4 regions of the Cytobacillus sp. FSL M8-0252 genome follow, and region 2 is predicted to be linked to each of the others. Evidence: riboswitches for the same ligand, from Rfam matches in the RefSeq annotation. Region 2 holds a riboswitch; each other region holds the start of a gene.

Region 1 (8,210 bases), 640 kb from region 2:
TGCAACTTCTTCTTGGTCTGTCGTCACTGCAGCTGAGATGACCCGTTCATACATAATGTCTTGGATAACCTCGAGGGGCTCTGCGATTAGTAAGTCACGGTGAGAGACAACCCCAACTAATTTTCTGTCTTGATCTATCACGTATAAATAATTAATCGTTTCAGCATATTCTGCAAAGGATTTTAACTTCTCTACTGCTTCTCGGACTGTGTAATAATCACGAATCCATACAAAACGGTTAGTCATTAAGCGCCCGGCAGTTTCTGGTGGATAGGTCATCATATTCTGAATGATGCGAGATTCACTTTGTTTCATACCGGCAAGGAGACCTTCTATTTTCTCAGCTGACATATCATGAAGTAAAAGGGCGAGGTCGTCATTGTCCATTAGATCCAAGACTTTTCCTGTTTTCTCATTTTCTAATTTATTTAAAACCTCAAGCTGCATGTCTTTATTCAATTCCTCTAGCAACTGGGCAAGGCGGTCAGCAGTCATAAATAATAAGAAGCGCTTCTTATGCTTTTCAGGCAGATGATCATAAGCTTGAGCAATATCATACGGTTGCAGTTCATCTAAAATCCTGTTAAATTCTTTTTGTTTATTATCTTTTAATGCTTTGATGATCAATAAAGCGATTTGGTTTTCTGTCATCGTCTGAATCATAAAGCTCAAGTCCTTTCAACCGAGGATATACCTTAAATTGTAAACGGAGATTATATGCTTATCTTACCATTCTTTTACTGGGAAAATCATGATTTCTTAAAGTAATGTATGATTTAAAAGTTAAGATTGTATGCTAATCCATTAGTTATTTTCATAGTATGTGTTAGAAGTGGATTGTTATCATTGGTTTGATATAAAAAGGTTTTTTAGGGTATGAACAAAACTCAGGAATTGAAATAGTTATTTTGTAATGTTTTTTTAATAATCGTATTTCCTTATCTTTGCTAAAATGAAATGGATGAAATGACGCATTGTATCGGTTGTTTATGATTTACATGTAGTTAGTATAAATTATTGCAGTAAAACGAAATAGTTGTGTGGTATGAGGGTAATAACAAAGGTGGTACAATTTAATTTGCTCTTCGTCTTTCTATTTTCAGTTCGGAGGTTTCTAAATTGCGAAAGAAAAATCATAGTGTTCGAGATCTCATCTATATCTTATTAAACGAAAAGGACCAGTCCGTTATTTCTTATGGAATTGAATTTTCTGAGTTTATGCAATCATTACAGAACAGGACAGGGCATCTTCTATTAGTGAAGCATCAGTATGATAATGGGGAACTGAATGTACATACCATGTTTGATTGGGTGGCTCATGAAGACCTGCCAGCACTAATAAACGAAGATGTTTATAGTTATGGTGATTTTTGCTGGATAGATTTCGAGGAGGAAGAATCGTTAAATGAATTGCCTGCTCAAGCAATTGCTGAGCTCCTATATCTTAGTCATGTAAAGGAGCATTTAAAGAAACCTTTCTATAACCATTTAAGCAATCGTTATTGTTATTTAGCGCATGATGACGGTTGGTTAAATAAGGTCTATTACCGAGACTGGCAGGACTTTTACAAAATGCTTGGCGACGTTGCTGCTATGAAGATGGAGCATTTAAAAGTAGAAAAATCTTTATTAGGCCTAAAAAAGAAAAAAACATATCCGCAAGTTCCAGAAGGCGCGTTAAGGGCATTAAGAAATTTAATGAAGGAAGGCCTGGTAATTTCTTTTGAACAGAGTGAGCAGACACGTACAAAAATTAATATACCGCTCTGGACAGTTGGAGATTTCGCTAATATGGATGATATGTATGATGAGTTCGAAGCAATGAGGAAGGAAGCCACTCCAGACGCGAGATTGGTTTTTGATAAAAAACTGAAAGAATGGCAAGTAACTGATTCATAAAAATAATAATGCACCACAAAATATGATAAGGTATAATAAAATCGACAGAAAATTGTAGATTTAAGGAAATAGGTGTCAATTTTTGACTTAATAGGGGAAATTGGTGTAAAACCAATGCGGTCCCGCCACTGTAACTGGTTAATAAACAAAGAAAACTGCTATATATGTTGTATAGGAGGAGCCTTTGATTATAAACCATAAGCCAGGAAACCTGCCTATCTTCCATAAACACTGTAACCTACGAGGATAGGGGGTGTTTGGTAAGGCTTCTTTGTCGTGATTATTCCTTCCAAACATCTCCTACTAATGGGGATGTTTTATATTTTAAGGAGGGTCAATCATGAAGAAATGGTATTTATTTTTAGTCTCGATTCTACTATCAGCAGGTATTCTTGCTGGATGTGGGAATGACACAGCTGAACCGAAAAAAGATGGAGAAGAGAAGGTTGAAGAGAGTACTGAAACTAGCGCTTTTCCTGTAACATTAACGGATGCTGCGGATCAAGAAGTGGTGATTGAAGAGGAACCAGAAGCGATTGTTTCATTAATCCCGAGTAATACTGAAATCGCTTTCGAATTAGGGTTAGGTGAGAAGGTAGTCGGTGTATCTGATTTTGATAATTATCCAGAAGAAGTAGCTGATATTGAAAAAATCGGTGGACAAGAATTTAATGTAGAAGCAATTATTGCTTTAAATCCAGATGTTGTATTAGCACATAATTCAGGAGCGCATAATAGTACTGAAGGCTTAGATCAATTAAGAGATGCTGGTATTACTGTTCTTATTGTCAATGATGCACAGAATTTTGAAGAAGTATATGATTCCATAGAAATGATTGGTAAAGCAACAGGAGCAACAGAAGAAGCAAATCAAACAGTTGAGGAAATGAAAACCCGTTTGGCAGAAATTGAAGAAAAAGCAAAGTCTGTTGAAGAGAAAAAATCTGTCTTTGTAGAAATCTCTGCAGCTCCTTCTTTATATACTGCCGGTCAAAAAACATTTATTGATGATATGCTCAATTTGATCCAAGCGGAAAATGTAATTGAAGAAGAAGGTTGGCCACAAATTGACGAGGAAGCTGTCATCGAAAAAAATCCTGATGTGATTATTACTACATACGGGTATTATACGGAAAATGCGGTAGAAACCCTTTTAAGTCGAGAAGGTTGGCAAGATGTAACAGCCGTTAAAGAGAAGCAAGTCTATGATGTGCACTCTGATAAGGTAACTCGTACAGGTCCTAGACTTGTAGAAGGAGTAGAGGAGCTTGCAAAAGCGATTTACCCAGAAGTATTTAAATAATAGAGGTGTTGCTTATCTCTGTGCGTTCGTTTTCTTATGTGTAGCAATGATGATGGGGATTTCTATAGGGACTGTTTCAGTGCTACCGTTAGATATATTCAATATCATTGGAGCGGAAATCTTACGTTTACCGATAAGTAATGATGTTAATCCAATGCATAGTAATATTGTTATGAATATTCGCTTGCCTAGAGTCGTATTGGCGGGCTTCGTCGGGGCATCACTTGCAATAGCAGGTGCTGCCTTTCAAGGTTTATTAAGGAACCCTTTAGCAGACCCTTATACATTGGGGGTGTCTTCAGGAGCTTCTGTTGGTGCTGTATTAACGATCTTTCTCGGTTTATCCATTCCGTTTGTTGGCACCTTTACTTTACCGTTATTTAGTATTACAACAGCTTTTCTAACGATAATTGTTGTCCTTTTCTTTGCGCGACAAATTGATCGTGGCATGAGAGTAGAGACAATCATTTTAACCGGTATTATCTTCAGTTCTTTTCTAGGTGCATTTATTTCCTTAATGATTGCTTTAACCGGGGATGAACTGAGACAGATTATTGGGTGGTTGTTAGGAAGCGTATCGATGAGAGGTTGGGACTATGTTCAAATCATCCTTCCTTTCTTTATCATTGGTTCTGCGATGCTTATTGCCAATAGCAAGGAATTAAATGCGATGTCATTCGGCGAAGAAAGAGCTCGTCATATCGGGGTGAATGTACAGAAACGTAAGATGATGGTCTTAATTGCCGGATCGATTTTAACTGGTGCCGCTGTAGCAGTGTCAGGTACAATCGGATTTGTCGGCTTAGTCATTCCGCATCTGACCAGATTGCTATGGGGACCAGACCATAGACACTTGCTTCCTTTATCGATGATGACAGGTGCGGGGTTTTTAATACTTGCTGATTTATTTGCAAGAACAGTCATTTCACCTACTGAGTTACCTATTGGTGTCATTACTGCGTTAATTGGTGCACCAGTTTTTGCTATCATTCTAATTAAAAGAAGAGCGGAAGGCAGAGGATAATGTGATGATGTATAGCTTACGAAAAATTAACGGTGGTTATGGAGGCAAGCAGGTCATTCATGATGTTTCCTTTGAAGTAGAGAAAGGACAGTTATTCGGCATACTTGGACCGAATGGGAGCGGCAAGTCGACAGTTTTAAAGATGCTAAGTGGTCTTATACCGGTCACATCTGGTGAAGTTTATTTAAAAGATCAACCAGTACAAAATTATAACACGAAGGAAATAGCGAAAATCGTTGCTGTCCTACCTCAACATGCCGAACATAGTTTTTCTTATACAGTAAAGGAAATTGTATCACTTGGTCGCTATGCTCATCAAAGTGGCTGGTTCCAAACATGGTCTGAAGATGATGAAGAAGTGGTTCAACGATCGATGAAACAAACAGGCGTACAGCATTTTGCACATAAAAATATTACTGAGCTATCAGGTGGAGAGAGACAACGTGTGTTTTTGGCACAAAGTCTCGCACAAGAACCAGAAATATTATTACTTGATGAGCCAACCAATCATTTAGACTTATCCTATCAAAAAGAATTGCTAGATATGTTAAAAGAATGGACTGAGAAAAAGGGTTTAACGGTCATATCCATTTTTCATGATTTAAATTTAGCCGGTTTATATTGTGATCAAATCGTTTTATTAAATGATGGAAAAATAGTCTGCAATGATAAACCTAATGAAGTATTGCAAGAAGCACGTATTATAGAAGTTTATGAGACTGAAGTGAAGAAGCACGGCCACCCGAAAGTACCAGCACCTCAAGTAGTCCTAATACCTGAGGAGAAATGGCATAATGAAGAGATTATTACACCTGCTATATTAATGGTGAATGCAGAATATATTACACTTCAGTCTGCCCAACCTCTAAGGGTAATGTCATCAGGTGTTGTTGGTTCTGGTATTGGCTGGTATCAAACATTTGTTAATCGCCATGTTGATAAAAGTTATAACTGTGATGATTTTTATGAGGAGATGGTAGATTTTCTTATAGAAAAAGGGTTTGAGCCTTCGGAAACGGTTGGTATGATGACAGCGGTATATACGGATGATGTGATCTACGAATTTTACGAAATGGATCTGTTCTCTGTGTTGATCGTGGTCACAGCAGGTGTAGGAAACGCTGTCGATGCTTCGATGGCGAGCAAACATAAAGAGGTAGTAACCCCAGGCACTATAAATAGTTGGATATTTGTCAATGGTCATCTTTCTGAAGAGGCATTTATTCAAGCAATGATGACGGCAACTGAAGCGAAAGCAAAAGTATTAATGGATTTAGAAGTAAGAGACAAAGAAACGGGGACAGTTGCCACGGGCACATCTACGGATAGTATATTAGTTGCTGCAACACAAAGTGGAGAGAAAATAGATTTCGCTGGAACAGTTACACCCCTAGGAAAAATAATTGGAAAAGGTATTTACGAATGTACACAAAAAGCGATTCACAAGAGTCGTAAAAGAAAAAAGGAAACAGATGATGATTGAACATTTAATCGCATTAACAATAGCAGTGGTCATTGACCGATTCATAGGTGACCCACCGCAATGGCCGCATCCTGTAAAGTGGATGGGTTCTTTAATAGGATTTTTAAGGAATAAATGGAATATAGGGGCGCATAGAAAATGGAAAGGTGTAGCTATGATAACAACAGTCTTATTGATTGTATTAGTTATATCGATAAGTATTGTGGTGATTGCTTATGCTGTCCACCCTATCGTTGGAATATTATTTGAGGCGGTGTTAATCGCAACTACCATCGCCCAAAAGAGTTTAAAGGAAGCGGCAATAGAAGTGTACGAGCCTTTAAAGAAGGAACAAATAAGTGAAGCAAGGCAAAAGCTTTCATATATTGTTGGTAGGGATACAGAAGAGCTAGATGAAGCGGAGATTGTTAGGGGAACAGTTGAAACAGTAGCAGAAAATACAAGTGATGGGATTACTGCCCCGTTGTTCTTTGCATTAATTGGTGGTGCACCATTTGCATTAGTTTATCGCGCTATTAACACTTGTGACTCAATGGTCGGTTATCAAAATGAGAAATACATTGATTTTGGCTGGGCGTCTGCAAAGCTTGATGATGTGGTGAACTGGGTACCGAGTAGACTGACAGCATTTTGTATGCTTCTCGTGAATAAGCCGAGATTTATTCGAAAGAAAGAGAGCTTCCGATTAGTGATGAGCGATGCGAAAAAACATCCAAGCCCCAATAGTGGCTGGGGAGAAGCAGCTGTGGCTTATTTATTAGGAGTTCAATTAGGTGGTAAAAATACATATGAAGGGCATGTTTCTTATCGTGCCACGATGGGGGAAGCTAATATGCCATTATCAAGGAATCATATTGTAGAGGCGAATACTATTATTACTAAGACCATTCCACTGTATCTCTTTATCTTATGGCTAGGGGGTGTTTTGATTGCAATGGCCTAAGCATGGTGCGAATCCACAATATTTATACGAAGTATTAAAGTTAGATATGCCCGCAAAGACAATTGACTTTAGCGCGAATATTAACCCATTAGGGCCTCCACAAGCTGTAAAAAGGCAATGGTCAAGCTTACTTTCATCATTATACGAATACCCCGATCCGTTTGCCACAAGATTAACAGAGCGTATCAGTAAAACCACATTACTTCCAAAAGAAAATGTTCTCATTGCCAACGGTGGAGCCGAAATCATCTCAATGATTGGACAGTTATTTGCAAGAAAGCGTGTAATGATTGTCCAACCTGCTTTTTCCGAATATGAGACAGCTTGCCGAGCGAATGCGTGTGAAATTGACTATTTCTTCTTAAATAAGAACTGGCATTTAGATATTGAAGGTTTGATAGCTACTTTTAAGGAGATTGATGTAGTTTTTTTGACGAACCCGAATAATCCGACGGGTAAATACTTCTCGAAAGCTTCAATCAAACGTTTGATTGAAGCTGCAGAATGTCTAGGTGTTTACCTCATTGTCGATGAAGCTTTTTATGATTTTGTGGATGAATATGAACCGATCTCTCCGTTATTACTGCAGTACGATCAGTTAGTTATTATTCGCTCTATGACTAAAATGTTTGCCATTCCTGGGATTCGCTTAGGATATGTGCTCGCGAATGAACAATTTATAACTGACTTAAGGGCAATACAACCGCATTGGAGTGTCAATAGTGTAGCGCAGGAAATAGGGTTACTGTGTATAGAGGATAATAACTTTCAGAAGGAAACACGTGAGTTGATGAAGGTAGAACGGAAGAGAATCTTTTCTTTTTTAACACATAATGATTACCTACATTCAGATTCATCTACCAATTTTTACTTATTAAAAGATCCATTTTCCAAAGAAAGCGAGAGACTTTTTCTTTTTTTATTAGAAAAGGGACTGATTCCAAGGCATACATACAACTTCCCCGGATTGGAAGGAAATTGGCTTAGACTAGCAATGAAATCACCGGATGAAAACAGTCGATTGATGGAGGCATTAAAGCGATGGCGCGAATCATCTTTATAAGCGGTGGAGTGAGAAGTGGTAAGAGTCGGCTTGCTGAGAAATTGGCCATTGATAGGGCTTACTACCATGGGAAGCAATTACATTACATCGCGACAGCTCAACCAAGCGATAAGGAAATGATGTTGCGCATTCAGCATCATCAAAAGCAGAGGCAAGAGAGTGGTAAGAAGTGGATGACATGGGAACAACCAAGAAAGGTTCACCAACTAGCTACCCACTTCTCTTCAAACGATATTATTCTTCTAGATTGCCTAACAACTCTGCTTAATAATGAGTTTTTTTATGAGAATCGCTGGTCTGATTACGAATTTCAACAACAAATTTATGCAAATCTTGTCCAAGGAATAAAAGAGCTTGCGAGTAAGGTCGATACGTTAATTCTCGTAAGTAACGAAATATTCCATGATGTGATAAGTGATGAACCACTTGTACTTGTGTATGGAAAGATGTTAGGACGACTCCATCAAAAAATCGTGACACTTGCAGATGAAGCTT
Region 2 (8,210 bases):
GTTTAATATTATTCTCGCGGCAATGATTCGCCATTTGCAGAAGTTCTGAAAATGGGGGTACGGACCCGCCTATTTCTCTCTGCGGCAACTCTAATAACAATGCAGCGAACGACTCATCTAAGTGACTAATCTCTTCATAGCCTACAGGTCTACTTTCTTCACTGACGAATGTTACATCAAACTCGTGTAGCATCTTAGGGCCATCTTGTTCATGAATTTCTAGGTGGCATAATGGATGATAGGCAATTTTTTTTGATTGTTTTTTATCACTCCAGATTCTCAGAGCAATTTGTTGCGCCATTGTTCCACTCGGAAAGAAGACTGCTTTTTCTTTTCCTAATAATGTTGCCATCTTTTTTTCAAATTCTGCAATGATTTGACCTTCCCCGTAAAAATCGCTAGTGACATCTTCTGGTACATGACGGAAGGCTTCTTTAAGCACTTCCACTTGTCGCACTCCATGACCGCTTAAAGTGTAGAGTGATTTTTGATAAATATCTTGCAATAGTGTCAAAGGTAGCGACCTCCTTATTCTGAATTTTCATAAATTATTATAACATGCCTAGAGGTGATTGGTAGGTAGAAAACTTCGCGTTACGAAATGATTGTAGTTATTTTATCAAACTCTAAAAAATCTTAACTACTTTTATCCTCGATGGCAGACAACAATTTCCCCCTGACAGTGACCATATTGTTTTTTTATGTGGGCTTTTTGTATACCTTCAATATTCAACGGATACACATGCGCCAAAACTGGGGTTAGATTACCTTTTTCTACTAATTGTTTTATCTGTTCTAACCCCTTCTTAATTGAATATGTAGTAATATATCTTATTGACAAACATTCTTTATCAACGACTTGAAATTTCGGTTTTGTGAATTTTAGCACTTCTGCTTCTGGCTTCAACCACCTTAACGCACTTAAATATGGATAGCCTTGTCCAATTGTATCAATTAGTAGATCAAAGCGTTGTTGCTTATGAATAGGATCCAGACAATCCCCATCAATATGAATGACATCTTTCTGCTTTACATCTTCGGAAAGTATGCCTACCACTGTGCCCATTGCCTTTAATAATTGAATGAGCATCAAACCTACATTCGTTTGACTACCTAAAATTAGAACATGGCTTCCTTCCCTCACCCTCCCTTCAACTGTTGCTTGCCATGCCGCTATACTACTTTCTAATAGAGCAGCCGATTCAATGAATGTTAAATTATTAGGCATGAGACAAACATTAGATGATGGTACTAACGTTTCGTTGGCATATGTCCCATATGTAGAAATAGTTGTTAGAAAGAAAACTTTGTCACCAGCTTTGAACTGGGAGACGTCTTTTCCAATTGCTTTAATGATTCCGGCTCCCGAACTTCCTAGAATGACCGGTAAGTTAAGATTGTCACTCAAACGTTGCCCCGACCTTAATTGCCAGTCACTCTCTAACACGCCACTCGCTTTTATTTGAATTAATATCTCGTCATCACCAACTGGTGGTGTTACTAATACAATTTCACGTAATTGGTGAATATCGCCATATTGAAGAATGCCAATTCCCTTCATAGAATGCCTCCGCTTATTATTACTGTTTATATTGTTCATTTTTACCAACTAGATATATTCTTAAAAATACATCTTGCACACATAATTTTATTGATGTATCACATTCTAATGATAATAATGTTTTTAGAGGAGGGTAAACTTGAGTGCAGCTAATTTCTTTCGTGTATTTAATGCCATCATCTTATGGGGAACGATGTTTTTTATTCCTGGTAAATCAATTAAAAGGTTTCTTCCTGTTACTTTATTTTGCTCTTGCATCCTTTTAATTGAAACATTATTTTCGTTTGTTTTTAAATGGTGGAGGGTAAAGGGCGGAAAGAAATACATGCTTTATGATTCAATTGCCTTTATATTGGGACCCTTATTCACAATTAATATTTGGGTGTTCCATTTAACATACGGGAAGTTTTTTCGATATGTCGGTCTTAATCTAATTATTGACCTTTTATTTGCCTATCCTTTCAATGCTTTCTTTCAAAAAATTGGTCATTATAAACTGTATAAATTCACATCATTTTCATTATTTATTTCTGCCTTCGCCTATGCATTAATTAATTATGGCTTTCAAGTATTATATGAACGATATCCGAAAGAATATATAAAAATGGATAAGGTGAGTAAAACAGAACCTACTGTTAAATGACCTTATCCTCTTTTATTCGGGAAAAAAAGCATTAGATAATTTTTGCTATTTTTTCAAGAGAAGTATTGATGGTAGATATTTGCTGTTGAAGAGAACATAATTGTTCATACGAATAAGTATTAAATAAGGCATTAATATAGGCCGCTCCCTCTTGTGTTAAACGAACACTAACAATTCGACGGTCATTATGTGCTCTACTTTTAGTTACAAAACCAAGTACCTTTAATTTATCACTCATATTCGTTGCAGCTGCTGGGGACATATAGAAATCTGTAGAGATATCCGTGATTTTCATTTCACCACGCTTTTTCAACTTCATCATAAGCCAAATAAGGTTATCATTGAGCGTTTCTTGTTTATGCAATAACACATTAATAAAGTATTTATTACTGGCCATTTCCCCAATTAGGTGCTGTATAATTATTTCATTCCTTGCGTTCATTTTTTCATTTCTCCTAATCTTTTATGAAGTAAAATAATTAAGGAAGGTTGACGCTCGGCTGTATAACCGAACGCCTATACAATTATTCTTCTGTCAATATAGTTTTTGCTAATGTATCATCTAATTCTTCAAAATCATCATAGCTGATTGTTTGATATAGTTCTTTTCTTGTTTGCATATTAGCAAGCGCATCTTTTTGTGACCCTGTTTCTTTAATGATCTTAAAAACGTTTTCATATGCCTTCGCTGCCACTCTTAATGAAGTAACAGGGTAGATAACCATTTGAAAGCCCATTTGTGAAAATTCATCCGCTGAGTAGTACGGTGTCTGACCAAATTCAGTCATATTTGCTAGTAAAGGAATTGAAATCGCTTGTGAAAATAGACTAAACTCTTCTTCCGTTTTTAATGCTTCTGGGAAAATAGCGTCCGCTCCAGCTTCTGCATATGCTTTCGCTCGTTCAATCGCTTCATCAAGTCCTTCCACCGCTCGTGCGTCTGTTCTTGCTATTATCATAAGATGAGGGGCAACTTCTTTAATTACTCTAATTTTTTGTATCATTTCTTCTGATGTTACAAGCTGTTTTCCATTTAAATGGCCACATTTTTTCGGTAACTTTTGATCCTCTATCTGCACAGCAGCCACTCCAGCTTCTTGCATTTCTACAGCTGTTCTTGCCGCATTTAATATCCCACCGAACCCTGTATCAATATCAACAAGTAATGGCAAATTAGTTGCTCGAATAATTTCTTTCGCCCTTTCTGCCATCTCAGTAGATGTAACCATACCTAAGTCTGGCAGTCCTTTACTTGCCGTATATGCAGCGCCTGATAAGTACAGAGCATGAAAGCCTGCTTGTTTTGCCATTAAGCCTGCCATTGCATCATGCGCCCCAGGTATTTGCAATATATTCTTATCTAGCATTTTTGAACGAAATTGCTCAGCTAAATCTTGTTGAGTCACAGGTTTATGAACAATCCATGCCATCTTGCATCCCCTCCTAGATTAAGAATAAATTCATAAATTCATTTACTGCCATCTCTTTTAACGTTTCTTGATCGGAAATAGCTCCAGCAATGCTTTTTTGTGCCTTGTTTGAAAAATGAGTTTTAATATTATACTCGAATTTCTGCAATACTTTTGGAATCGCTTCGTCACGGCGGAATCGATGACCTAATGGATATTCACATTCAATCTTCTCAGAAGAAGTTCCATCCTTATAATGGATTTGAACTGCATTAGCGATTGAGCGCTTGTTCGGATCTAAATAATCCTTCGAGTATTGCAGATCTTCCACTACCTCCATCTTCTCTCGTAAGGTGTCTACTCGGGGGTCGCTAGCTACATCATCCTCATAATCCTCAGCGCGAATATTTCCTTTTAATAAACCAATAGCTGTAATGTACTGAATACAGTGATCGCGGTCAGCTGGATTATGTAATGGACCTGTTTTATCGATAATCCTAATCGCTGATTCATGTGTGGTAATCGTAATTCGATCGATATCGTTTAAATCACCCACATCGCCATTTTGATGAAGTGAAACGGCACATTCCGCTGCAGTTTGCGCGTGAAATTCTGCCGGATAAGAAACTTTGAATAACACATTTTCCATTACATAAGCACTTAACTCTCTTTGTAGGGTAAGTTTTTGCCCTTTAAACAGAACGTCTTCAAATCCCCAGTTAGGTGCAGATAAGACACTGTTATAGCCCATTTCACCTTTCACAGCCATCATAGCTAACTGAACACCCCTACTTGTCGCATCTCCAGCAGCCCATGATTTTCTTGAACCCGTATTTGGCGCATGACGATATGTCCTTAATGCAGAATTATCCACCCATGCAAGTGATAATGCATGAATCACCTCTTCTTTTGTTGCACCAAGCATCTTTGCCGTAACAGCAGTTGTTGCCACTTTAACAAACAGTACATGATCTAAACCCACGCGATTTAAACTATTATCTAGCGCTAATATTCCTTGAATTTCATGAGCCTTGATCATCATTTCCAGGACTTCAATCATTTTAACTGGCTCTTTACCAACTGAAAGACGTTGCCTACTTAAATAATCTGCAACTGCCAAAATACCACCAAGGTTGTCAGAAGGATGCCCCCATTCAGCAGCTAACCATGTATCATTGTAATCCAGCCAGCGAATCATACAGCCAATATTAAATGCACCTCTAATGGGGTCTAATTCAAATGATGTACCAGGGACTCTTGTTCCATTAGGTACAACCGTTCCTGGCACAACAGGACCAAGTAGTTTTGTACATTCAGGATAATCAAGCGCTAATATTCCACAACCAATTGTATCGAGCAAGATATAATGTGCCGTGCGATAAGCCTCTTCACTTGTTATTTCATAATCCAATACATAATCAGCAATTTCCGTTAAAATAACATCGGTTTCAACCTTTTCATTCGTTTTCAGCATTTACTCGTACTCCTCCTCAATTTGGTAAAGTATGACGTGCACCTGAATAAATGACCCGCGGTCTAAATAAGCGGTTGTTTTCATGCTGTTCAATGACATGGGCACATAAACCAACCGTTCTTGCACTAAAGAAAATCGGTGTGTAAAGTGGGATAGGAATTCCTAACATGCCATAAACCGGTGCGGCATAATAATCTAAATTAGGGTATAGCCCTTTCTCAACTTCCATGATTCTTTCTCCTGCTTCACATTTTCGAAGCAACGAATCATCTCCATTTTGTATGGATAACTCCTGTAGAGCTTCCTTCATTATTAATGCTCTTGGGTCCATTTTTTTCATATAAACTCTATGACCAAAGCCCATAATCTTTTCTTTTTTAAATAGTTTTTTATAGAAGAGACCTTCCACGCCAGCGACACTTTCCGCTTCATTCAACATGTACATAACCGCTTCATTTGCACCGCCATGCAAGCTACCTTTTAAACTTGCAACTGCGCCCGTTAACGCTCCAAATAGATCGGATTGCGTGGAAGCAATTACTCTTGCTGCAAATGTTGAGTTTGGCATTTCATGTTCACTATATAAAAGTAATGATTGGTCAAATACTCTTTCTTCTAAATCGGAAGGTACTCTACCAGTTAACATATAGAAAAAGTTGGCACTATATGATAGGGATTTATCCGGTTCAATTCTCTCCAGACCTTGTAATATACGATAACTGTTAGCTACAATTGTCGGAACTCCGCCAAGTAGACGATAAGCTCTTTCTTTATTTGCTTGCTTCGACCTATCATCTAAGGTCGAATCATATCCAGCCAAGCTTGAGATGCCAGTGCGGAGCCCATCCATTGGATGTGTTCCTTTTGGTAAATGAGTAAAAACCTCCATTACGGCCGTTGGTATTTCATAATAGGACTTTAACGTATTAGCTAATGAATTTTTTTCCTCGTCTGTTGGTAATTGATCTTCTAGAAGTAAATGGATAATATCTAAATAGCTTTTCGTTTTTGAAAGTTGAATTAAGTCATAACCTTTTATGACAATCTCTCCATGAACAGTATCTAAAAATGAGATGCTGGTCTCAGAAGCTATGATTCCCTCTAACCCTGGTATATACTTCTCCTCCATGCTCACAATCATTTTCCTCCCATCCAATTACATCGTGCCTGACAATGCTGTAAGCCCTTTCAGCATTCCTTAAATATATTTGGATCTTCTCTTCTTCTACAGAGAGTGTTCGGATGTCTTCTTTATACTGATCTAATACTTTTCTTAAACTATAACTCTCAGCAGAATAGCTGTTCATCATGATCGTTGATTTCATTATGTTCACATAATAAGGAACGGTTCCAAACAAAGCTTTTTCCTCCGTTCTTGCTCACCTTTTTACCATATCAATCCATTAAAAAAACAACTTCTAGAAAGAAGTTGTTAAGTTCAAACGAATACTAAAATAAACATGCGACCTTGGCATGTATTCATTACCCGTACTTAACACCTCCTATATCCACGTAGGAATTGATGTTTACACTAAACAGGCAGGTCTCCTGGCTTATGGTCAACATGATACGAAACCTTCCCATCTCCATTTTTAGGAAACAGTGGTATCTTTCATATCACTCGCAAATACAGTTGCGGGACAGCGACGGAATCCAACCGTACTTCCCTTTTAAGTAAATAGACAAGCTAGCATTCTATTTACACCTATTTTTGAAAATATTCAATTGTTCTATTTAAATATATCAATATTTTAGAAAATTGACAATTATTTTCTTAATTGTACTACTTTTCACTTTTAACTAACACTTGTTATTATAACAATTTAAATGTCGCCTACAAACATCTCTTAAAAGAAATACAATTTTAACATAACATTTACCATTTTACAGAAAAAAATCTATCGCCCATAGACAGACAAGACGGCTTTTTGTTATAGTATATTAGTTACCATTGATAACTATTTTAAATGAGGTGAATATTATTATTGCTAGCCAAAGGTTCTTTCATCACTTTATGATGCTTTATCGCCCTTTTGAGAATAGACTAAACAGCTTATTAACGAAACATCAATTACAACGGGCACAGTGGACAATTCTTTATTATCTCTACCATTTTGGTCCAACAACTTTAGTAGAGATTGCTGCATATCAAGGTGTCGAAAAGCCAACAGTTACGAGGACCATAAATCAGCTTGAGGAATATGGATATGTAGAAAAAATCCCAAGCATGGATAAACGTGAAAAGAAAATGAAAATAACGAACGAAGGTGAACGCATATACAAAAAAATCCGCATTCCGATTGATCAGTTCGAAATGGAAATATTAGAGGGAATCACACCTGAGGAACAAGAAGAATGTATTCGTATTTTTGATAGTATTAAAAGCAATTTGTAAGGAGGAAGAAAAGAATATGAGTTCAACAAAAGAAAAATTATGGACCAAGGACTTTATCACCGTTTCTTCCGTAAACTTTTTTCTAACATTAGTGTTTTATTTATTAATGGTTACGATTGCGGTGTATGCCGTTGAAGCACATCATGCGACCGCCAGCCAAGCTGGCTTAGTTACTGGCATATTTATTATAGGAACATTGGTAGGAAGATTGTTTATCGGTAAATATATTGATCGTATTGGACGGAAGAAGACTTTAATCATTGGCTTACTATTATTTAGTTTATCAACAAGTCTTTATTTTATTGAAATTGATGTCAATTTCTTACTTATTACCCGCTTTATCCACGGTTTAACATTAGGGATGGCAAGTACAGCAAGTGGTACAATTGTCGCTTCAGTTATACCGCAAACAAGGAAAGGTGAAGGAATCGGCTATTTTAGTATGAGTAATACTTTAGCGACAGCAATAGGACCTTTTATCGGTATGTTAATGAGTCAATACACAACTTTTCATACGATTTTCATTTTTTGTTTGATTCTTGGTATTATTGGCCTACTTATCGGGTTAACTGTGAATGTGAAAGAGTTAACTGAAGATCAAAAAGCTCAATTTCAATCATCTGGTTTTCAATTATCTAGCTTTATTGAACCAAAGGCACTTCCAATTGCACTCGTCACATTAACAGTCGCATTTTGTTATTCAAGCGTCTTGTCTTTTATTAACTTTT
Region 3 (8,210 bases), 1.3 Mb from region 2:
GCCGGAGCAGGAAGAAGTATTTACGATTGAGGCAGAAACAAATCATTTTGAAACAGAAGGTGTGCAAATATCTGCTTTACCTGCTTCACTTGCCATTGAAAGCCCAGATACTGAAGAATTGACGAGTGAGTTTCACTCATTAACTGAGGCAATTGGTGACATTCATCATGGTGTCGGAGACTTAGCAATAGGAATGAATGAACTATCATCAGGCTTACGGTCTTTAGAGGGTGGGTCTGCACAATATAAAAAAGGACTAAATGAATTAAGTCAGTCTGGTAACCAATTAACAGAAGGATCAGCACAAATAAATAATACTTTATCTTTGATTAAAGATGAGATGAAACAAGCCAGTGGCGTAAGTGGTATTGGGGAACTCGAGAATGTAACAATCGATCTGCCTGAGGTAGCGGATAATCTAGAACAAGCAGCAAATGATGTAGACCAAGTAGTTGTTAATTATAATGAGGTAAAAACACAAATCAATCGTGCTCTGGAGCAGATACCAGATAACCAAATTTCAGATAAAGAGATAAATAAATTATATGAAAGTAATGCGGATAAAGAGGTAATTGATCAATTGGTAGAAACCTATAGAGGGACAAAAGCTGCTCAAGAAGTTCTACTACTAGCCAAAGATAACCTTACAGACATGGTTGAACCGCTATCAACCTTTAGTCAATCAATGAGAGAAGCAGCAGGTAACCTTCGTGCAATATCATCTAATATAGACGAATCTATTCTTCAAATTGACATTGATGAAGGGTTAAAACAATTGACATCTGGTGTTGAAGAAATGGTATCTAACTATAATCAATTCCACCAAGGGTTACTTGCTTATACAGGCGGTGTTTCTGAATTAAGTACATCATATAGTGACATCCATGAAGGAATTAGCGGTTCTCTATCTGGAGCTGAGCAACTAACGAGAGGAGCTGGCTCGCTTCATAATGGAACTGGACAATTACATGATGCAACTAAAGACATTCCTGATGAGGTGACAAAAGAAGTGGATGAAATGATATCGCAATATGATAAATCTGATTATGAGCCAATTTCTTTTGTATCAGATAAAAATAATGAAAAGTTGGAACTAGTCCAATTTGTCATCCAAACAGATAAGATTAAAATAAAAGATAACAAAGAAGATGTAAAAGAAACAAAAGATAAAGTAGGATTCTTCGAGAAACTTCTTAACTTATTTAAGTAAACTTGAAAAACACGCCACTGCAATCTAGGAGGCGTGTTTCTCTTTTTGGTGGTAAATTTATATAAACCTTTCATGTTACATCAAACGATCGGTCAAAATGAAGAATTAGGCTTTCTTCTACTCGGATTGTAGGAGTGGATTTAATCAATGACTCTAGCTTATATTGTGGTTGGAAGAAAAATGATAAAGAGCCTAACTTTTTCATCATTTTAAGCTGAGAATACATATTCTAAAAAATAAATTGTAAATTTTCCGAAAAATTGATATATTGTTAGTGTGAAAACTAAATAAGCTAAATAAACAGGTGCTTGTTCATCAAGCTTAAAAGGGAAACCGGTTAGACTCCGGTGCTGTCCCGCAACTGTATTTGCGAGCGGATTGTACATAACCACTTATTCATTATTGAATAGGGAAGGAACAAATCCGCCACGACCATAAGCCAGGAGACCTGCCTGTTTTAGCCAACATCATTACCTACGCGGATAGGGGGTGTTAAGTGCGGATAGAAGAACATGTATATTACTCAACACATGTTTATTTGTTTGTCCACTCGTTACTTGACAACTTCTTTTAACAGGAGTTGTTTTTTGTTTGAAGGTGGTTTGCTTCTTGCTACTGATTTGAGCAAGCGCTCAATCAAAGGAGATAGAAAGATGTAAAGGGAGTGCACGATGGCGAAGCTAAAAAAAACGCTAGAAGAAAAGGGAGATATTTTTTCTCCTGAAGATTTTCTTGAAGAGGAACAACTCATTGCACAAACGGCAGAATTATTTATTAAGAATGAAGTGTTGCCCCAAATAGATTCATTAGAAAAAAAGAACTATGAAGTGGCTAAGAATCTGTTTCAAAAATCAGGGGAACTAGGTCTACTAGCTATTGATGTACCTGAGGATTATGGCGGGTTTGCACTTGGTAAAAAATTATCCGGGCTTATAGCTGAAAAGATAGGATACGGTGGGGCTTTTAGTGTTTCGTATAATATTCATGTAGGTGTTGGCACATTACCGTATGTTTATTTTGGTTCAGAAGCACAAAAACAAAAGTATTTACCACAACTCATCTCCGGGGATTGGATTGGTGCTTATGCCTTAACGGAAGCAGGAGCTGGATCGGACGCACTTTCACCGAAAACAAGAGCTATTTACAACAGCAAGAGTGATAGTTGGATAATAAATGGGGAAAAACAATGGATTACCAATGCTCACATAGCAAATGTGTTTGTTGTGTTTTGCCAAACAAATGACGGGATGACTGCTTTTATTGTTGAAAAAGACATAGCAGGCGTATCTATTGGTGCAGAAGAAGAAAAGATGGGTATTCATGGATCATCAACAGCTACTCTTATATTGGAAGATGTCGTTGTGCCATCCGCTAATATACTAGGAGAAAAAGGAAAAGGTCATCAAGTTGCCATGAATATATTAAATCTTGCTAGATTGAAGCTAGCTTTCTCGAATATTGGCACAGCTAAACAAGCCTTCAACTTTTCTCTTAGCTATGCGAAAGAGAGACAACAATTTGATAGAGCGCTGGTTAAATTTACGTTGATACAAGAAAAATTAGCTGAAATGGTGACATCTATTTATGCAAGTGAAAGTGCCGCTTATCGCACAGCAGATATGATTGATCAAGCTCCAACAGATGAAGGAATCACCTCTTTAAAAGCATTCGCAATGGAATGTGCCATAAACAAAGTACGATGCTCTGAAATGCTTGGGCATGTAACAGATGAGGCCGTTCAAATTCACGGTGGATACGGTTATATGAGAGATTACGATGTTGAGCGACTATATAGGGATGCTCGAATCAGTCGTATCTTTGAAGGAACAAACGAAATCAATCGCTTAACCATAGCAAAAAACTTACTTCACAAACACTCATCTAAAGATATCACAATCAATACCCCTACACCATTACACCAAGATAGAAACAGCCAATTTATTGAGTTTGGAAAAGAACTGTTATCGCTGTCTTTGGAAGCGGTTTCAAATGCAAAGATTGATATAAATAGGGAACAGCAGTATGCACGTCTTTTAGCTAATATCATCACAGAACTATACACAATGGAATCGACTTATATGCGGACATCAAAACTGCAACATCGAAAACAAAATCAAAAGTGGAAAGATTTAGCGACTGATATTATATGCGAACAATGCTTTCAATATTTGAAACAACAAACGATTAGCCTGATTTCAGCAGCGATACTTGATGAAAAAGAACGATTCGTTGCATTCGCAAACATTGAAAATTACCAAATCCCACTCTACAGCAATCTGTTATTGAAAAAAAGGCAATTAGCACAAATACTTATTGATCAACCAAAATTACTGAAATGAAGGGAGCTTAAATGATGGGTGAGAAAATCGGTTTTATTGGATTAGGGAATATGGGTTTACCGATGGCGCAAAGCTTATTATCAGAAGGCAATGAAGTGTACGGCGTCGACCTCAACAAAGATGCTGAAGCGGCATTGCTAAGGTCGGGAGGTGTGATTGGATTATCTATCAATAATATCATAAAGCAAGTAAATTTTATTTTCACAAGCTTACCTTCAATGAAAGCGGTGGAAGAAATCTATTTAGGTGAGGAAGGATTGATTACAAAAGCACGTGAAGGCATTGTCCTGATTGATACAAGTACGGTTGCTCCTAGCTTGAATCAAAAATTAGCAGAAGAAGCAAAAAAGAAGAGCATTCATTTTCTTGCTGCTCCTGTCAGTGGGGGTGTAATCGGTGCTGAAAATCGTACTTTAACCATTATGGTCGGTGGTCCTAAACAAGCTTTCGAGCAATCCCAACCATTGTTAAATATTCTTGGAGAGAATATTTTTCATGTGAATGAACGAATTGAAAGCGGAACTGCAGTCAAATTAATCAATAACTTACTTATCGGTTTTTATACTGCTGGTGTAAGCGAAGCCTTAAATCTGGCAGAAAAAAGCAACATTAATTTAGCACAATTATTTGAGATGTTGAATGTGAGCTACGGCCAAAGTCGGATATATGAAAGAAACTATAAAAGTTTTATCGCGAACGAAGATTATCGTCCTGGTTTTACCTTGCAGCTATTAAATAAAGATCTTGGTTTCGCGCTTGATTTAGCCAAGGAACACGAATTGCAATTGCCAGTTAGTGAATTACTATTAAATATATACAAAAATGCTGAAAACGAGGGTTATGGTAGCCAAGATATGGCTGTTCTTTATGAAAAAGTGAAAAATGATCAAACAAAAAATGCGAAAGAAACGGGGATGAAGGAATGATTAAAACAGAAATTCCAACAATGAAAAACCATATTAATGGTGAATGGGTTGATTCAAGCAGTAAGGAAGTGGAAGCCGTACCGAACCCGGCGAATGGGACAATTATTGCTTACGTCCCCCTTTCTGGTAAAGAAGATGTTGATTTAGCTGTCAAAGCTGCTGCTGCGGTCTATCCTAAGTGGGCTGAAGTACCCGTCCCAAATAGAGCGCGTCTGCTTTACCAATATCTTCATTTGTTAAAAGAGGAAAAAGAAAACCTCGCTCAAATTATTACAGAGGAAAATGGAAAAACATTAAAGGATGCGCGTGGTGAGGTACAAAGAGGAATTGAAGTCGTTGAACTCGCAACCTCCACTCCTAATTTAATGATGGGAGATGCACTTCCTAGTATTGCCGAAGGGATAGATGGCTCAATTTGGCGCTATCCGCTTGGTGTTGTTGCTGGGATTTCCCCTTTTAACTTTCCAATGATGGTTCCTTTATGGATGTTTCCTCTGGCAATCGCCTGTGGGAATACATTTATACTGAAAGCTTCAGAAAGAACGCCAATCTTGGCTGGTAGACTCGTAGAGTTATTCTATGAGGCAGGTTTTCCTAAAGGGGTACTAAACCTTGTACATGGAGGAAAAGACGTGGTTAATCGCTTATTAGATCATCCAGAAATTCGTGCCATTTCATTTGTTGGGTCAGAGCCGGTCGCCAAACATGTTTATCAAACTGGCACCGCTCACGGAAAGAGAGTACAAGCATTAGCTGGTGCGAAAAATCACGCAGTTGTAACATCTAGTTGTCATCTAGAAAAAACGGTTCAAGGTGTTATTGGCGCAGCGTTTGGAAGTAGTGGGGAACGATGTATGGCTTGTTCTGTGGTAGCCGTTGTAGAAGATATAGCAGATGATTTTATGAACCTACTTGTAGCAGAAACGAAAAAACTTACTGTCGGGGATGGCCGGTTTGAAGAGCATTTTGTTGGACCACTCATTCGTGACACTCATAAATCCCGTGTGTTACAATATATCGCCTCAGGGGTATCTGAAGGGGCCCATTTAATCGTAGATGGTAGGGATACAGAGACGACAGAAGATGGTTATTATGTAGGTGCGACAATATTTGACAATGTAACATCCGATATGAAAATTTGGCAAGATGAGATTTTTGCACCGGTCTTAAGTGTCGTTAGAGTAAAAACATTTGAAGATGGTATCGCCTTAACGAACCAATCAAAATTTGCCAACGGAGCTGTTATTTATACATCTAGTGGTAAAGAAGCACAAATTTTCAGGGAGAAGATTGATGCAGGCATGATTGGTGTAAATGTGAATGTACCTGCTCCTATGGCCTTTTTCTCTTTTGCTGGTAACAAATCATCATTTTATGGGGATTTAGGAACTAACGGAAAAGATGGTGTTCAATTTTATACAAGAAAGAAAGTCGTAACTGAACGTTGGTTTTAAAAAAAATGGAAGGAGAGATTGTATGACAGATGAAGTACTCTTCACAGTAAATGATAAAGGGTTAGGTGTGATTACACTCAACCGTCCTAAAGCGCTAAACTCACTTTCTTTAGCAATGGTTCAACCACTTAAAGAAAAATTACTGCGATGGAAAAACAATAATCACATACAGATAATTCTGATCAAAGGAGCAGGAGAAAAAGGCTTGTGTGCAGGTGGAGATATAAAAGCTTTATACGATGCCCGCTTGAATGAAAAAAATAAAAGTCTGGCAATGCAATTTTTTAAAGAGGAGTATGAATTAGATCAATTAATTTATGACTATCCAAAGCCCATTATCGCTTATCTTGATGGTATTGTAATGGGAGGGGGAGTTGGACTGACTTATGGGGCAAACTATCGTATCGTAACTGAACGGACGAAGTGGGCCATGCCTGAAATGAATATTGGCTTCTTTCCTGATGTCGGTGCAGCCTATTTCCTTAACAAAGCTCCAGGCTATATTGGCCGTTATTTAGCGTTGACGGCAGAGACGATACATGCATCTGATGTTCTCTACATAGGAGGAGCTGATTATTTCATCAAGAGTGAACAATTTAACTCCCTCTTAGAAAATCTAGAGAATATGAATTGGTTAGATGTAAATCTCGATTATAATTTGAATGATTTACTCAACCAGTACGCTAATAACGAAAGGGGAGAAAGTAAGTTATCACAATTCCAAGAAGAAATTGATTTGCACTTTTCTTTTCAAACATTAGAAGAGATTCTACACTCTCTTCGTCAACATCCTAGTGATTTCGCTACAACGACAAGTGATATCTTATTATCTAAATCACCTTCATCACTTAAAGTCACACTTAAGCAACTGATTGACGGTGAAGAACAATCTCTCACAACTTGCTTAGAAACAGACTTCATACTTGCTAGAAATTTTTTAAGCCATAGTGACTTTTATGAAGGTGTACGGTCTGTGGTCATTGACAAAGACCGCAATCCCCAATATGACTTTGCACAATTATCCGATTTTACATCTCAACATGTTGAGGGATTCTTTCAAAAAAAGTAAGCTAACTCTTAACGAAAATCAAACGAAACAGCAAGGGCATGAGCTTATTACCATATCAAATAGAAGAGAAAGCAATTTTTTTCTATAATATTGATATTTTTTGAGAAAGAAATTATACTTATATAAGTAATATATGGCTAATAGGTAAAGAGATTGCCTATTACTATATAATAATAGGTGAATGGTGAGATGGATAACGAGTAGCTTCTGCTGCTTTGCTATTAGCCCGCCATAAAATAGTTTATGAAAACAAACTATTTTATGGCGGGCTTATTTTATGCATAGAGAAATAGGTTTAACAAATGGGCACATGAGGACCATAAGATTACATTTTCACTATACACTTACCTTGGAAAAACTGTGACTTTATTATTGGAGGACGCTTTTAATGAATATCGAACATCAATTCAATATGATTATAAGAGAAATTCGAAAAAAACATGTAGGCAATGGACCAAGAGAAATGACTACAAAATTTACAGGCTGTTGGGCGATTACGGAAATGAAAGGGAACTTAACAAATGTCGAGAAGTTCATGATTGAATCAACGAAAGGCTACCAAGTAGTCCATGAAGCTCGAACAACCCTTATCAAACAATTATATAGCGATAAAGAAAAGGTTGAAAAACTTGAAGTACTCGTTGGTGCTCAATTAATCAATATTTTTACTGATATTGATTTGGAAAAAGATATTGCGATGACGATTTATGTTTTTGATAAACCTTTGCAAGTATAACTCTCAACTCTTTAAGATGATTAAAATTGGAAAAATAGGTGATTAAAATCGATATAAAAGAAATGTTAAATCAAGTTCCTGTTGTGAATGAAGAAGAAGGACGGTTATTATTAACTAACTTAAATACGCAAATGATTAAACTATTTCAGGAAAAGGAAATCGCAATCTATTATTCACTATTAGAGGATGTTTTGAAGATTGCAAAACATTTAAATTTAGATACGGTAATTAAATATTTCGGAATCACCCCCGTGGTGAAGGCAAATGAAAGCATGCAGTTCCAAGAGATCTTTCGTTGTCTTCACACAAAGGAAAGGAATAATAATTGGTTCTTGGATTTCTTTTCTTTATATTTAGGTGTTTCTGTTATTTATGGCTTTAAACCTGAAGAAATTAAAAGAGCTGATTCCTAATAAAGAGAAAACATTTCAATCCCTTTTGTTGAAATGTTTTTTTATGCAGTGATAAATGAATAA
Region 4 (8,210 bases), 820 kb from region 2:
GCAATCACAGTTTGCTCACCTCTCCTTTACAGATTCCCTCTTGAGGGACTCGCAATTCCAGTTTGCTTACCTCTGGTTAACTCATTTCCGTTTGTATGACTCGTAATTTATGCATACTTGGCTCTCGTTAGCCAATTTCAGCCTGAATGAAGAGCAAAAATTCAACATCTCTGAGGATGGTGCACAAAATTGATTTTTCCCTTTTTTATCTCTCTCCAATTGAGAAGGGCTTAAAGGTGAGATATCCCCTCCTATTCGACGGTGTCTCTTTTTTCCCGTTATCAACATATATTAGTATCCCAAGAGCGACTGTTTTCCTTTTTTCCCGCAGTTCTTAAACCGACTTTGACCGACTAGACAAGAGTTTCTCTCTATTCCTCCTCACTCTTAAACACATCAACATCCATCTTTTTTATGTATAAAAAGAACCTCACACCAAAATGGTATCAGGTTCCGTACTCCTTATTTGTTCAAGAATAACCTGGCAAAGATAAACTGACGAGTTGTGCATCTGCACGCAGGGAGTCTCTTAAGGTTGTTTCCACACAGGCAACTAGTGGAATCGTGATGATAATGATGCCATTTTCGAATTCAAACTCAAGACCTGGGCAGACCTCATCGCATTGCACTTCCGTTTCTGCTCTTCCTGTTCTCGTATTTACTATGATCTTCAAACAAATATCAAAACAACTTTTATGACTACATGCCATTTCCATTCACTCCTTGTGTTTATTGATAGCCTGGTAAAGATAAGCTTGTTAGCTCTGCACTTGCACTTAAATCATCTTTTAATGTCGTCTCCACACACGCTACAAGTGGTAAAGTGATTTGAATGACACCATTTTCAAATTCGAACTCGATACCACCGCAAGCATCATCGCACTCAACGGACGTTTCTGCCCTTCTGTTATTCGTATTTACCACCAATTTTAGACACACATCAAAACAACTTTCATCTTTACAAGCCATTCTTTTTCTCTCCTTTTTTTTGTAAATTCCCTAAATATATCATCGCCTCTAAATGATCACCGACGATGACTGAAGTAGTGGGGGCTAGACATCCTTTTCGATTAGCATAATGAGTATGCGGGCGAAAGCGATTGATTTTATCCACTTCAACATGGTGTACATTTTCGACTACACAATGATTAACAAGTAACTTTACGTAAGCTAATACAGGATTAGCTAGTGACCCAACACCGACTTTTTCAATACTTTTCCTACTCAAGGCATGGGGGACAGCAACAGTGGAACCCACACCTAAATCAGCTCGATTACATGCTACATTTATTGCGTATTTACAGGCAGTAACTAAGTGAAGTGGCCAGTGCTGTTTTAAGCTAGCATTGAGGTCATTTACTGCAACATCAACGCCCCTCTCTACAGCCTGTACAAATGGCTGTAAGTCTTCCATCGCGATGACAAAATCGCCATCAACAAATAACAAAATCTCTCCGGTGGCAAAGTGGGCACCTATCGCTCTACCAGTATCTAAACCTAGTTTTTCAGCAAACTGAATAACCGTTGCCCCTGCATCATATGCATGAACCGCTGTCTGATCATTTGACCCATTCACTACAACGATGATTTCTAACGGACCTAATCGCATACACTCCTCAATTACTGCCTTAATTCGTGCTTGTTCATTTTGAGCTGGGATGATAACTGATAACTGGGATAAGGGATTGTTGGCATGGTCATTTTTTCTAATAGTTGGCTGATGGCCCTGGATAACAGAATCTAGTACATCTAATCTTCTTTCACCATCAGAAAACTTTGATCGGCTATTAGGCGGGAACCTTTGTGTGTAAGCTTGTAAATAATCGTCTATTCTTCTCCTGTCATCTTTCCTATCCCACACTTGATTTTGCAGCTGAAAGATATTACGAATAGGAAGCTGATGTGACAATACATAGCCTTGTTGAACTAATTTCACATGTGCTTCAACAGGATTGCTAAGCGTATCGATACCAATAGTATCTACTGCTTTTCTAGAGAGTCCATAAGGGACGAACACGATTTGGTCTATTTTTAAATCCGAACGATGGATAAAAGCATTGGTTATTTGCGGGAAAATAGTAGAAGGAATGTGGCGGTGTTTTTTTTGAAATTCATAGTCCATATTATTGAGAACAGCGTCCGCGCTATTGTCCATCAGAGGTTGTAAAAATTGCTGGAGCGTTGGTACCGTAATATGTTGGTTGAGATCTAAAAATAACATACATGATCTTGTTGCCTTTTTTGCCCCGATGACATGTGCTTCGTAGACATGTTGCCAAGCATCATTTACTACGAGACGAAACGGATCAACATTTAATAATTTATGGGCAACAAAGATTAGCTCAACATTTGTGATAGATTGATAGGTCTGGATTAACTTACTCACATACTGATTACTCGCATCCCGACTAATAGGAACAATCAAAGATAAACACGAACCATCCAAAAAGCATCGTCTCCTTACATCTTTAAGTGGCATCACCCCCTTACAAGGAATATAGTATCGCTTGTTCATTTCCCTGTTTTTAATACATGCCTCGTATCAATGATATTTTCTACTTTCGATAAAAGTTTATAATCCAAATTACTATGGTCCGTAAGAAGCAGGGTTAATTGATACTTTGATAATGTCTCGTTTGTTAACGGAACAGATTGATAGCTTTTATTTTCAAGAACAACTGTTGGTACATAAGGATCGTGATAGTCTACCTGATAACCTTTTTGCAAGAGTTCGTTAAAAATTGTTAAAGCTGGGGATTCACGGACATCGTTCACATCCCTTTTATACGCTAGGCCAACAACAAGGATTACCCCGGTCTCCCCTGCTAATTCAGCTTCTACTTTTTTGACGATTTTTTGAGGCATCGTATCATTAATTTCTCTTGCTGCTGCTACGAGCTGACTGCTTAAGCCGTATTGATTGAGCTTCCATTGTAAATATATCGGATCAACAGGGATACAATGTCCACCTATTCCCGGACCAGGCCAATAAGGAGTAAATCCAAATGGCTTTGTCGCAGCTGCCTGCAGGGCTTCATAAAAATCAATGTCTAATCGTTCACATAGCTCGTCCAACTCATTCACTAGTGAAATATTGACTAATCGCTGTGTATTTTCAAATAACTTAGCTAACTCTGCAACTTTCGGCGAGCTTACTGGCACAACTTCAGCAAAATACTTTGCATAAAACTGATCAATTTTCGCAAGAGAGCTCTCTGTTTGACCACTAATTACTTTTGGGATAGAGGCTAACGTATATTGCTTATTTGCAGGATCAATTCTCTCGGGTGAATAACATAAGTAGTAGTCTTCACCAGCTTTAAAGTGATGGCGTGTGAATATAGGCTCAATCACCTCTTCTACTGTTCCCGGATAAGTAGAGCTTTCATAAATAATCGTTTGTCCCGTCTGTAAATATTGGCAAAGATAGTTAGTAACGGCAATCATCGCTCTTAAATCCGGTTCATGATGTTCGTCAATTGGGGTTGGAACTGTGACGATGATATACTCAGCGGCTTTAAGCAAAGCTATAGCTGCATCCGTATGTTTTGGAATGAAATTTAGAACCGCTTGCAGCTCTTCATCTTTTACATCAGGAATATAACTGCTCCCTTGCTGTAATAACTCAATCTTATGAGTATCTTGATCGATGCCCGTTACATGACAGCCCTTTTTTGCTAAGTGGAGAGCCAGTGGGAGACCAACATAGCCGAGACCAATAACAGCAACTCTATCTATTTGACCTTGGAGCATGTCCCATTTTCGATTGCCATCTGTATAACCGCATCTCTGATTGAACGATAGTAAATATGAAAATGCTTCAATGTGGTCACCTAGAATCCGGTCAGTTGATTCGACCCGACCATCGGCTTGCCTGTGATGCTGTTTTCTAATTTTATTTGGCTTGACGACATCGACATAATGAATGGATTCGACTTTAAATCCTTTTAGAATTGCCTTTGCTTGAAATAACGGTGGAGACATTAATGTGAGGATACCAATCTCGTCAATCACTTTCCTGCTCATTGCATGTGGAATAGCAGTGAGAGAATTAACGGTGAGGTCCTCTCTTTTCAGTGCCATATTCAGAAGGTACTTAGCAGCACTCACAGAATGCAACGGATGGGCACGGTCGAGCAATATTTCTAAATCATTTAAAGCAATATCTGCCCCTTCTTCTACAGCATGTATAAAAGGGGTTAAATCTTCTGCTTTGATAACAAAATCACTATCTAAGAACAAACAGATATCTCCTGTACTGTGAAGCGCACCAATCGCTCTTGGAATGTTATGTCCGAGTGCCTGGTCAAACGCAATCACTTTCACACCTGACTTTTCTACCTTTTCCTTTGTTCGTTCATCTGCTCCATTTAACACAACAATGATTTCATCAATGCCTGCCTTCTTTACCTCAGCAATCACTTCAGCAATCGTATCCGGCTCCTTCCCTACAGGAATAATCGCACTATACTTCGCTCGTTTCTCTTCCTTTACCGAAAAGGCTTGTACATATTCCTTAAAAGGTTGCCGATTTCGCCTGCCATCGTTTAAACCACCGCGATATCCTCTCTCTTCAATCAGTTGGGCCACTGCACGTAAATGGTCACCAATTATTAAACTTGTTGAAAATGAAAAAGAGGAGCCCGTAATCTTCTGTTGATGTTTCGGTCGAATCTTATTTGTAGCAATCACATCAATGGCTACTGGTGCACTCATCTTTAATTCTTTCATCACAGCTATACTATGAGCTAATGGCGGACAAGCTAAATTCTCCCAACCAATTGTATCAAGCGCTGATTTTTTCATCACATGAGGAACAGCGACTAAGGAATTAACGGATAACTCACCTTTACCTAAAAAATGATTAAGAGAGAACTTTGATACTGCTGTCGGATGTGGTCTAATGGGGCGCTTCATTGTCCAGCTTAAATCATTTAGGGCAATATCAGCCCCATCCCGAATGCCATCAAGCAGTGCTTGTAGCTCCTGAGCTCTAACGACAATATCACCATCAATAAAAAGAAGCGTATCCCCTTTTGCCTCCCTTGCACCAATTGCTCGTCCAATATCCACCCCTAGAGGTTCTTTATAAACAAGCTTTCTACATTCAAATGCTTCCGCTATTTTCTCCGATCCATCTGTTGAACCATTCAAAACAGCGATGATTTCATATGGCTCAATCTTCACTAACTCTTCTAAAACGGCTGACAACGTAGATTCTTCATTCTGAATGGGAATAATAACAGATAGATTCATAACACTTCACTTCTCTCCTTCAGCAAAATTAATAGTCTCCTTTGTGCTAACTATAGCCTTTTCCATCACAAACCCGAGAAAAACACTAAGTAATATCAATATATACAGCTTGGCTCATTTTGTTCTCGGACAAGTATACAATCTATGAAAGATGGTGCGATAGACAGGGTAGATTGGTTTAATTATGGGGGCATTGATCCGATTCGGCACTAAAAAATATATTATTACTATTCGTTAGGAGATGTTAAAGTAGATATATATGTATTTAAGGGGGAGTACAAATTGGAATTCGAGTTGAATTTTATTTGGATTGCCGTCGGTTTAGCATTACTTGGCTATTTCATAGGCAATGGGTTGAAGCAATTTAGTAGTAAAAATGAAGGTAATATGAATCATTTACTTGTGGAGCAAAGCCACCTTCATCTTTACTTTTATTTAAGTGAAGCTGACATGAAGGATCTATTACAGAAGCATCCTCACGCACCAAAAGTCATTCTTAATGGCAAGCATTATTACCATCTACATAAATTTCGCAAGTGGCTTGAATCTGATGATATATATCACTCATGAAGAATTTATTTTGACAGCTTCCATTTATTATGCTAATCTATATGTAAAATTCAAAATATTATAAATATGTAATTCTCTTATTCAGAGAGGTGGAGGGACTGGCCCGATGAAACCCAGCAACCTTTAACAATTATTTGTTAAAAAGGTGCTAATTCCTGCAAAGTGTAATAGCTTTGGCAAATAAGAGAGGATAAAGACCTCTCTATTTTTAATTAGAGAGGTCTTTTGTATTTTCAAAACTTAATAACAAAGGCAACAGATGCATGATTGCTTAAAAGGGAAGCCCGGTGGAATGCCGGCACGGTCCCGCCACTGTGAAGGAGAGCGACTTATCATTGACCACTATTTCATAATAGAAATGGGAAGGGATAACGAGCGATAATCCGAAGTCAGGAGACCTGTCTGTTGTTTGCACTTAGACTCTACGGATGCATAGAGAGGAGTGATGAATACGTGTTGAGCAAATCAAATGGTCTCAACTCTAGTTAATATTGCGTATGAATCTCTCATTTAATAATAAATAGAGAGATTTTTTGTTGAGAAAATACAATCTAAAGGAGTGTTTAAATTGACTGAAGTAAAAAGTTCAAATGTAGGTTATCCAAGAATTGGCGAGAAGCGGGAGTGGAAGAAAGCTCTAGAACAATTTTGGAGTGGTAAGTTGAATAAAGAGACTTTTCTGCAACAAATGGAAGTCATTCGTTTATCCTCTCTCGAGAAGCAAAAACAACTTGGCGTTGATCTCATCCCGGTTGGCGATTTCACACTGTATGATCATGTCCTTGATACAGCTGTGATGTTTGGACTTGTTCCTGAGCGTTTTACATACAGAGGTGGGAAAGTTGATATCGAAACGTATTTTGATATTGCCAGAGGGAACAAAGATGCCGTGGCAGCTGAAATGACCAAATGGTTTAACACAAACTATCACTACATCGTGCCAGAACTCAACAACCTCACGCCAACACTTGCTGAAAACCGGCCACTTGCCTTTTATAAAGAAGGAAAAGAGAAGCTTGAAATCGACGGGAAACCGGTTATCTTGGGCCCGATTACGTTTGTGAAATTATCAAAAGGCTATAAAGAAAGTGAATTCAAATCAATCGTCAATCAATTCGTTCCTCTTTATGCACAAATTTTAAAAGAATTACAGCAAGAAGGTGCCTTGTGGGTACAAATCGATGAACCTATTTTAGCAACTACCCTCACAGAAGAAGACATCTCACTCTATCAAGCAGTTTACCAAACATTACACGAGGCAGCACCACAGATAAATATCATTTTACAAACGTATTTTGAAAGCATCACTTATTATGAAGCTGTTACCTCTTTACCTGTGCAAGCGATCGGCCTTGATTTCGTCCATGATGCAGGTCAAAACCTCGCTTCCTTACAAAAATTCGGCTTCCCAAGTGATAAAGTATTAGCTGCAGGTGTCATCGATGGCCGTAATATATGGGGCGCCAAACTTGATAATAAGCTCTCTCTTATAGAAGAAATTACAGAAATAGTTCCGAAAGATCGCTTAATCATCCAGCCTTCATCCAGCTTATTGCATGTACCCGTTTCAGTCAAAATTGAAGAAACACTTGATCATACATTAAAGACCGCACTCGCCTTTGCTGATGAAAAATTACAAGAAATCGTAGTGCTAACGAAAGGAATAAGAGAAGGAAGAGAGGAAATCCAAGATGAGATAAACGAGAGACGAACTGCTATCGAGGCACTAAATCAATCTTCTATTAGAAACAATCAACAAGTACAAACAGCCATTCAAAACTTACCATCATCACTAGCAGAGCGCGAAGCACCTTATTCTGTTCGTCAAGCAACACAAAAAACATCCTTCCAACTACCACTCCTACCTACAACAACGATTGGAAGCTTCCCACAAACACAGGAAGTGAGAAGAAATCGTTTAAAATGGCGTAAAGGAGAGTTAACTGCTACTGACTATCAAACATATATCAAAACGGAAATTAAAAAGTGGATTGATATTCAAGAAGAGCTAGGCCTTGATGTGTTTGTTCATGGCGAATTCGAGCGCACAGATATGGTCGAATACTTCGGTGAAAAATTAGCCGGATTCCAATTCACAAAATTCGGTTGGGTGCAGTCTTATGGCTCTCGTTGTGTCAAACCACCACTCATTTATGGAGATGTCTCATTTGAACAGCCAATGACAGTTACAGAAACAGTCTATGCCCAGTCCTTAACAGATCACCCGGTAAAAGGTATGCTCACTGGTCCGATTACGATTTTAAACTGGTCATTTGTCCGCGACGATATCCCTCGTTACGAAGTCGCAAACCAAATTGCCCTTGCCCTTCGAGAAGAAGTAGAAACACTAGAAGCAAATGGTATCCGGATGATTCAAGTAGACG

The links. Region 2 has a riboswitch for cobalamin ahead of MKX83_RS05900 (hypothetical protein). Riboswitches for the same ligand answer to the same signal wherever they lie in the genome.
Region 1: another riboswitch for cobalamin. It lies ahead of MKX83_RS02565 (ABC transporter substrate-binding protein); the one in region 2 lies ahead of MKX83_RS05900 (hypothetical protein).
Region 3: another riboswitch for cobalamin. It lies ahead of MKX83_RS12365 (acyl-CoA dehydrogenase family protein); the one in region 2 lies ahead of MKX83_RS05900 (hypothetical protein).
Region 4: another riboswitch for cobalamin. It lies ahead of metE (5-methyltetrahydropteroyltriglutamate--homocysteine S-methyltransferase); the one in region 2 lies ahead of MKX83_RS05900 (hypothetical protein).

What each region holds. Positions count from the first base shown of each region.
Region 1 covers NZ_JBBOWZ010000001.1:491,619-499,828, forward strand. The annotation lists gene mgtE (magnesium transporter) at 1-663, opposite strand, end outside; gene MKX83_RS02560 (hypothetical protein) at 1,120-1,899, shown strand; cobalamin riboswitch at 1,953-2,132, shown strand; gene MKX83_RS02565 (ABC transporter substrate-binding protein) at 2,240-3,202, shown strand; gene MKX83_RS02570 (FecCD family ABC transporter permease) at 3,168-4,226, shown strand; gene MKX83_RS02575 (heme ABC transporter ATP-binding protein) at 4,234-5,709, shown strand; gene cbiB (adenosylcobinamide-phosphate synthase CbiB) at 5,699-6,652, shown strand; gene cobD (threonine-phosphate decarboxylase CobD) at 6,639-7,715, shown strand; gene MKX83_RS02590 (bifunctional adenosylcobinamide kinase/adenosylcobinamide-phosphate guanylyltransferase) at 7,694-8,210, shown strand, end outside.
Region 2 covers NZ_JBBOWZ010000001.1:1,127,680-1,135,889, reverse strand. The annotation lists gene MKX83_RS05935 (threonine aldolase family protein) at 1-514, opposite strand, end outside; gene MKX83_RS05930 (NADP-dependent oxidoreductase) at 647-1,561, opposite strand; gene MKX83_RS05925 (hypothetical protein) at 1,701-2,204, shown strand; gene MKX83_RS05920 (MarR family transcriptional regulator) at 2,236-2,646, opposite strand; gene prpB (methylisocitrate lyase) at 2,729-3,634, opposite strand; gene MKX83_RS05910 (bifunctional 2-methylcitrate dehydratase/aconitate hydratase) at 3,648-5,087, opposite strand; gene mmgD (citrate synthase) at 5,104-6,225, opposite strand; gene MKX83_RS05900 (hypothetical protein) at 6,170-6,445, opposite strand; cobalamin riboswitch at 6,609-6,811, opposite strand; gene MKX83_RS05895 (MarR family winged helix-turn-helix transcriptional regulator) at 7,039-7,482, shown strand; gene MKX83_RS05890 (MFS transporter) at 7,499-8,210, shown strand, end outside.
Region 3 covers NZ_JBBOWZ010000001.1:2,425,114-2,433,323, reverse strand. The annotation lists gene MKX83_RS12370 (YhgE/Pip domain-containing protein) at 1-1,210, shown strand, start outside; cobalamin riboswitch at 1,496-1,680, shown strand; gene MKX83_RS12365 (acyl-CoA dehydrogenase family protein) at 1,882-3,549, shown strand; gene MKX83_RS12360 (NAD(P)-dependent oxidoreductase) at 3,564-4,475, shown strand; gene MKX83_RS12355 (CoA-acylating methylmalonate-semialdehyde dehydrogenase) at 4,472-5,929, shown strand; gene MKX83_RS12350 (enoyl-CoA hydratase/isomerase family protein) at 5,952-6,998, shown strand; gene MKX83_RS12345 (DUF2294 domain-containing protein) at 7,387-7,734, shown strand; gene MKX83_RS12340 (hypothetical protein) at 7,773-8,147, shown strand.
Region 4 covers NZ_JBBOWZ010000001.1:304,953-313,162, reverse strand. The annotation lists gene MKX83_RS01605 (hypothetical protein) at 471-710, opposite strand; gene MKX83_RS01600 (hypothetical protein) at 730-969, opposite strand; gene MKX83_RS01595 (glycosyltransferase family 2 protein) at 959-2,446, opposite strand; gene MKX83_RS01590 (nucleotide sugar dehydrogenase) at 2,512-3,753, opposite strand; partial or broken gene MKX83_RS01585 (glycosyltransferase family 2 protein) at 3,745-5,256, opposite strand; gene MKX83_RS01580 (DNA-binding protein) at 5,539-5,826, shown strand; SAM riboswitch class I at 5,901-6,013, shown strand; cobalamin riboswitch at 6,067-6,246, shown strand; gene metE (5-methyltetrahydropteroyltriglutamate--homocysteine S-methyltransferase) at 6,395-8,210, shown strand, end outside.